Regions from separate parts of the Nocardia sp. BMG51109 genome, predicted to be linked through region 1. Evidence: riboswitches for the same ligand, from Rfam matches in the RefSeq annotation. Region 1 holds a riboswitch; each other region holds the start of a gene.
The links. A riboswitch is a leader RNA that binds a small molecule or an ion and turns the genes downstream of it on or off. The one in region 1 is predicted to bind cobalamin.
Positions count from the first base shown of each region.

Region 1 (2,258 bases):
AGCCCATCTGGTCCTCCTCGCTGGTCCTGCCGACGAGGCTGTAGCGCGCCGATGCCACGGCGACGAAACCCGGGTTACCAGCAATCGAACGAACCAGGTTTTCTCCGGTAACTCGACCGGACAACTTGCCGGTGCCTACTTGCCGGACGCCTGATAGGTCGCGGGCGAACACCGGGCATACTCGGCGGCCCGGCAGTCAGCCCAGGATGAACGGGAGTTGCGCCGCCAGGTCGCCCAGTTCGGTCCGCTCCGCATCGGTCGGGGCCCGCCGGCCCGTGCCGATCAGCAGGGCGTCCTTGTCCGGCAGCGACTCCGGGAACGCCGTCCCGGCGATCTTCTCCAGTAGTCTGCGGGCCCGTGCCAGCCCTTCCTCGGGTGGTTCGGCCGCGTGCGGGAGATGCGCGATCAGGTCGAGGTGGTGCAGCGTCCACTCCAGGACGTAGGTGCGGAGGTAGTCGCCCGCCGTGAGGATCATGTCGCGGGTGCCGACCGACAGGTTCGGATCGGCGAGTTCGGCGGCGCGCCCGGCCGCAGAGCCGACATCGTCGAGGTGGAATTTCAGCAGGCTCGGCTCCCGGTACGCGGCGGCCAGCCGGACGGTCAGCGCGTCGAGCGGGTGGTCGCCCGTCGGCGGCGTATCGGTGACCTCCCAGTAGCTCACCTCGTCGCGGGTCGGCGCGGCGTACGCCGGTGTCACGAGCGTGATCAGCACGTCCTGCGCGTCGATGATCAAGTGGCACACCAGGTCCCGCACCAGCCAGCCCGTACATCCGGACGGGCGGGCGAAGTCCTCGTCGGGAAGGTCCGCAACCGCCGTGCGCAGGGCTGCCCAGGAACGAGAGAAAGCGTCCACAGCGGCAAGCGTATTGCCGGGCACCGACACGAGCACACCCGCGTCGCCCGCCGGGATATCCTGCCCGGCGGCCGATTCCATCGCGCGCGGGCGCGGTACGCCGATCGCCGCCGAACCCTGACGGCCGTCCCCGCCTGGCATGCGCGTGTTCCGGACATCGCAACGTCCGTTACCATCGTCGCGGTTGCTGTGCGACCGTGACGCGGTGAGGGAACCCGGTGCGAATCCGGGACTGGCGCGCAACGGTGACACCCTCGGGTGAAGTCCGATCGCTCCCCGCGTCGAGTGTGATTCCGGCCTCGCGTACAGGCCCCGATGCAAGGAGTCGACGCCTAGATGCGCTGTCCTGCCGCGGTTTTCGCCGCACTTCTCGTTCTGCTGACGACCGGTTGCTCGACCTCCGGTCCCGACCGGGCGGCGGCGCCCGGCGCGGGCGGCCACCCGATGACCCTCACCAACTGCGGACACCGGGTGACCGTCGACGCGCCGCCGCGGCGCGCGGTCGCGCTCAACCAGGGCTCGGCGGAGATCCTGTTGTCGCTCGGCCTCGCCGATCGCATGGCCGGCACCGCGACCTGGACCGATCCCGTGCGCGCGAATCTCGCCGAGGCCAACGCCCGGGTGCCGCGCCTGGCCGACAACAATCCGTCCTTCGAGGTCGTCCTCGACACCGAACCCGATTTCGTCTCCGCGTCGTTCGGCGGCACCCTCGGTCCCGGCGGGGTCGCCGAGCGCGACCGGTTCGAGCGGCTGGGCGTGCCGACCTACCTGTCGCCGACCGACTGCGACGGCATGGACGACAACAGCGTCAACGCCGACGGCAACCGCACCCGACCACTGACGATGGAGGCGATCTACCGGGAAGTCCGGGAGCTGGCGGCGGTGTTCGATGTCCGCGAGCGCGGCGAGCGGCTGGTGACCGAGCTGCGCACCCGCTACGAGGCGGCCGCCGGCCGGATCGCGGCGAGCCGGGCATCGCTGGCGTTCTGGTTCGCCGATACGAATACCCCCTACGTCGCGGGCTGCTGCGGTTCGTCGGGCATCATCACGCACGCCGTCGGCGCCCGAAACGTGTTCGAGGACACCACGAACGAGTGGCCGCAGGTGAGCTGGGAGACCGTGCTCGACCGCGATCCGGCCGCCCTGGTACTCGCCGACCTGAGCCGCCGCACGATCACCGGCGACGGCCTGGACAGCAAGATCTCCTTTCTCGAATCCGACCCCGTCACAGCGCGTCTGAGTGCCGTGCGCGACCGCCGCTACATCGTGGTGGGCGGCGCCGATCTGAATCCGTCGATCCGCACCGTCGACGGCGTCGAGAAGGTGTCGGCCGCGCTGGAGCAGTGGGGTTACGGAACGTGAGCCCGCGCACGGCCGTCGGTCGCGATCACGGGGCGACCCTGCG
Region 1 is NZ_JAFQ01000004.1:7,742,558-7,744,815, forward strand. Features, by position in the region: gene D892_RS0136425 (phosphate/phosphite/phosphonate ABC transporter substrate-binding protein) at 1-7, opposite strand, end outside; gene D892_RS0136430 (maleylpyruvate isomerase N-terminal domain-containing protein) at 197-853, opposite strand; cobalamin riboswitch at 1,018-1,149, shown strand; gene D892_RS0136435 (ABC transporter substrate-binding protein) at 1,190-2,215, shown strand.

Region 2 (2,258 bases), 6.1 Mb from region 1:
GCCGGTTTCCAGGCCGCGGCCGAGGGCGCCAAGGTCGGCTGCCCGATCAGCAAGGCCCTGGCGGGCGTCGGCACCATCGAACTGGATGCCGCGCTGGAGTCCTGACCGAGTAGGACCGGGCGTCGGCGCGGTACAGGGCGGCGACCGCGACGAGCACCGCCGCCACCCACATGCGCGGTGCGCAGCAGCGCCGACAGCCCGGCCACCTGAGTCTTCTCGAGTTCGCCCCGCCCCGTGGCGGCCAGCGCGGCCACGGGTCCGATGTTCCTGCCGTCAGGCTCGTCCGCGAGCAGGTCGGAGCCGCGCAAGTTCGACCGGAGAAGGCGCGAGCCTACGCGGAGACCTCGGCCTTCTTCCGGCCGGCGAATTCGGTGAGGGTCGCGAAGGCGAGCCCGAGCACGGCCCACAGCGTCGCCGACACGGCCAGTGACGACACCCGGAACTGCCACAGCAGCGTGGCCGGGAAGTCCCCCTTCACCTCGTTCACCCCGGGCAGCGCGATGTAGCCGATCGCCACCACGATCACGAAGACCGCCACCGCGGCGACGAGTCGCAGCGTGCCGGGTTGTGCCGAGAGCAGCCGATGGACGTACACCGCCGCGCCGACCGCCGCGAGTCCGAGCAGCACGGCCGCCAGCCACAGCCAGGTGCGCTGGTTGATCGTGTCCGGTTCGCCGACCGCGGGTGGGTTGGCCGGGTACTTGAAGAACGGCACCGCGGTGATCGCCAGCCAGCCGCACAGCCCCAGCGATACGGCCAGCTTCGGCCCGGGCAGGGCGGTGTGGCGGCGTGCGACGTTGGCGACGGCGGCGAAGATCGCGCCCAGCGCCAGGCCGCCCAGGCCGAGCGCCAGGAACTCGCCGAACCTCTGGCCGCCGCGGCTGACCAGCGGTTCCTCCGATTCGCCGTGGGAGTGGCCGGATTCGGCGCTCGACTCCTCGAGGGTGATCGCCGATTCGATCTTCGGCTCGCCGATCACGAATCCGACCGTTCCGGCGAGCAGCCCGGCGATCAGTCCGGCCAGCAGGCCGCGGAGCAGCAGGGTGGTGAACGATCCGGTCAGTGGCACGGCACGCCCAGCAGGTGCCGTCCGTCGTGCATCAGCTCGTGCAGGTACATCCCGCTGCGGGAGACCGCGCCCTGATCGAAGCCGACCAGGTACAGCGTGAGCAGTGCCAACAAGACGACGCCCACCGTCACGAGCACGGCGGCGAGGGAATCGGTTGCGCGGCTCGGGGTATGCGCAACGGCCATGGTGGTCCTCCTTCGGGGATGGTCGCGTCCCCGCGAGCCGATCTAGCAACGACGGTGCCGGTGTCTGGCTCTCCGGCGGATGCCGGATCACAGTGGCGCGACCGCCCCGGAATCACACCGGGTTACCGCGTCACCGTCGCTCTGGTCCTCTGAACTGTGACACCCTGAGTGACGTGGCGTCAACTGCCCGACCGGCATCCGGTCGCCGCTCACGATTGCCGATCGGCATCGGTGCGGCGATCGGGGCGGTGGTGGTGGTCGCCGCGATCGTGGTGGTGGTGCCGCGGGCGCCCGCCGCACCGCAGGGCTTTCCCTGTCCCGGCGACAGTGCATCGACGCAGCCCGGATGGGCGCCGGCGGCGACGTCGTTCGGCGCGGGCTACGACGCGCATCCGTTCGTCGGCAACGGCTATCTCGGACTGCGGATACCGCCCGCCGGTACGGGCTACGCGGAGACCGGGGAGAAGACCGGCTGGCCGCTGTATACGCCGCGCTACGACGGCGCGTTCGCGGCCGGTTTGTACGCGCGTGATCCGGCCGTCGCCGACGGACTGGCGACCGCCGCGGCGCTGCCGAACTGGTCGACTCTGCTGGTCGGGGTGGGCGACGAAACCTTCTCGCCCGCAACGCCGTCCGCTCAGGTGTCGAATTTCCGGCAGACGCAGTACCTGCGCTGCGGGCTGGTGCGGACCGAGCTGACCTGGACCACGCGCGACGGCCGCGCCACCGACCTGGTGTACGACGTGCTCACCGATCGCACCGATCAGCATGCCGCCGCGGTGCATCTGACCGCGACACCGCACTGGAGCGGCCGCCTGACGGTCATCGATCGGATCGACTTCGCCGGGGCGCGCCGCGTCGACCCGATCGCGGTGCCGAACCCGGACCCCGCCACGTACCTGGCCGAATTCCGAACCAGGACAACGAATGTGACCGGAGATGTGGCGTCGGTTCTGGATGCCGGGAGCCCGGCTCGGGCGGGGGAATCCGGCAGGCAGGCGACG
Region 2 is NZ_JAFQ01000004.1:1,680,488-1,682,745, reverse strand. Features, by position in the region: gene D892_RS0108925 (OsmC family peroxiredoxin) at 1-105, shown strand, start outside; gene D892_RS0108920 (CbtA family protein) at 332-1,069, opposite strand; gene D892_RS0108915 (CbtB-domain containing protein) at 1,060-1,254, opposite strand; cobalamin riboswitch at 1,292-1,434, opposite strand; gene D892_RS0108910 (discoidin domain-containing protein) at 1,428-2,258, shown strand, end outside.
Region 2: another riboswitch for cobalamin. It lies ahead of D892_RS0108915 (CbtB-domain containing protein); the one in region 1 lies ahead of D892_RS0136435 (ABC transporter substrate-binding protein).

Region 3 (2,258 bases), 680 kb from region 1:
CTTGTGCAGCGCGGTGTTCAGCACCCGCACCTCGTCGACCTTCTCCGCGCCGAATGCCAGCCACGACCGCAGCGCCGGATCCAGATCCGTTTCCGGCTCCAGCGAATACGGCACGTGCAGCAGCGAACTCGAACTCGACACCGCCAGCGCACCGGTGCTGCCCAGCAGCGTGCCCAGCGTCGACAGCGCGTGGTCGAGGTCGGTGCGCCAGACGTTGCGGCCGTCGACGACGCCCGCCACGACCAGCTTGTCCGCCAGGGCCGGGACGGCGGCCACGTCGTCCACGGTGGTGCCGGAAACGAAGTCCAGGGCGATGCCCTCCACCCCCATATCCGCCAGCGCGGGCAGCGCGGGCCCCGGACGGCCGAAGTAGGTCGCGACCAGGATCGCCGGGCGTCGCCCCGCCCCGGCCAGCTCGGCGTAGGCACGGCGCACCTGCGCCAGCTCGGCATCGGACAGGTCGGTGACCAGCACCGGCTCGTCGATCTGCACCCAGTCGGCGCCCGCGTTCGCCAGCCGGCCCAGCAGGTCGCGATAGTGCGGGAGCAGATCGTTCAGCCGGTCCAGCGGCGCGATGCCGCCGGTGTCGTCGGTGTCCTCCGCGCCCTTCGCCAGCTTCAGGAAGGTGAACGGCCCGATGATCACCGGCCGCGCCGGGACACCGAGCTGACGCGCCTCGTGCAGCTCGTCGAGCAGCTTGTCCGGATGCAGCGTGAAGGTGGTTCCGGGGCCGATCTCGGGAACCAGATAGTGGTAGTTGGTGTCGAACCACTTGGTCATCTCCAGCGGCTCGACGTTCTCGGTGCCGCGGGCCGCCGCGAAGTACCGATCCAGCGGGTCGGCGATCCCGGCCACCCGCGCGGGCAGCGCGCCGAACATGGCCGTGGTGTCGAGCATCTGGTCGTAATAGGAAAAGGTGCCGACCGGAACGGAGTCCAGTCCGGCCGCGGTCAACTCGGTCAGCTGCCGGGTGCGCAGCTCACGGCCGACGGCGCGCAGCTCGTCGGCGCCGAGACGACCGGCCCAGTAGCCCTCGGTCGCGCGTTTCAACTCGCGCCGCGGCCCGATCCGCGCCGTGCCGAGAACCGTTGCGGTGAAAGGGTTGTGAACAGTCACAGTCTCTCTCCAGTGCTGGAAGCCACTGGCCACTGCCCTCACCGAGCGGACGGAGCCCGAGTTGCCGAGCGAGCTGCGTAGCGGCCCGAGCGGTCGGCAGACGGTTGGTCCGTCCGCGCTGCGCCGCTGGGCGACATCTCGTTCGGTCGCACCGGAGTTCTCCGGTGTGTGCACTGGTGCCCGGTCGCCCGATCCACGAGGCGGTGGCCGCCGGATACGGCGTATCCGGCACAGTTGGCAGGTCTTCGGACTCGCAGGCGCTCCCCGTCGGGGTTTCCTACTGGCCGTCGCTTCCCAGGTTTCCCCAGTGCTCATGACGGCGGTCGTTCCTGCACACCGCTGCGGGACAGTCCCGGATTCCCACCGGGTTCCCTCTGGCCGGCCGCTAGGGACCGGTTTCGACGCTGCCACCCGGCGCTCGGGGCTCCAACTCGCGGGCGCAGCGAACCAGCTGCAGTACCGAGCATAAGTCACGCGGGCGGGTGAATATTCCTCGGGACGGCGGGCGACGAGGTTACCGGCGGGTTTCGCCTCTTCGCTGATCGGCCCGGTCGGGTTGTGAGGTTGGCTGCGAAGGCGCATTCGCCGTCCGGACCGCGCGACGAGGCAGGTACCTTAATCGAATGTTCTCGAAAGTGCTGGTCGCCAATCGCGGGGAAATCGCCATCCGGGCCTTCCGCGCCGCTTACGAACTCGGCATCGGCACCGTCGCGGTGTTCCCCTACGAGGACCGCAACTCGGTGCACCGGCTGAAGGCCGACGAGTCGTATCAGATCGGCGTGCCCGGTCACCCGGTGCGGACGTACCTGTCCATCGAAGAGATCCTCGAGGCCGCCAAGACGGCCGGCGCCGACGCGGTCTACCCCGGTTACGGGTTCCTGTCGGAGAACCCGGACCTGGCCGCGGCCTGCGAGCGCGAGGGCATCACGTTCATCGGTCCCTCGGCCGGGGTGCTGGAACTGACCGGTAACAAGGCGCGGGCGATCGCGGCCGCGCGGGAGGCCGGGCTGCCGGTGCTCGACTCCACGGCGCCGTCGGCCGACGTGGACGAGCTGCTGGCGGCCGCGGAGCCGATGCGGTTCCCGATCTTCGTCAAGGCCGTCGCGGGCGGCGGCGGGCGCGGCATGCGCCGGGTCGCCGAC
Region 3 is NZ_JAFQ01000004.1:8,424,700-8,426,957, reverse strand. Features, by position in the region: gene metE (5-methyltetrahydropteroyltriglutamate--homocysteine S-methyltransferase) at 1-1,116, opposite strand, end outside; cobalamin riboswitch at 1,335-1,521, opposite strand; gene D892_RS0139410 (pyruvate carboxylase) at 1,740-2,258, shown strand, end outside.
Region 3: another riboswitch for cobalamin. It lies ahead of metE (5-methyltetrahydropteroyltriglutamate--homocysteine S-methyltransferase); the one in region 1 lies ahead of D892_RS0136435 (ABC transporter substrate-binding protein).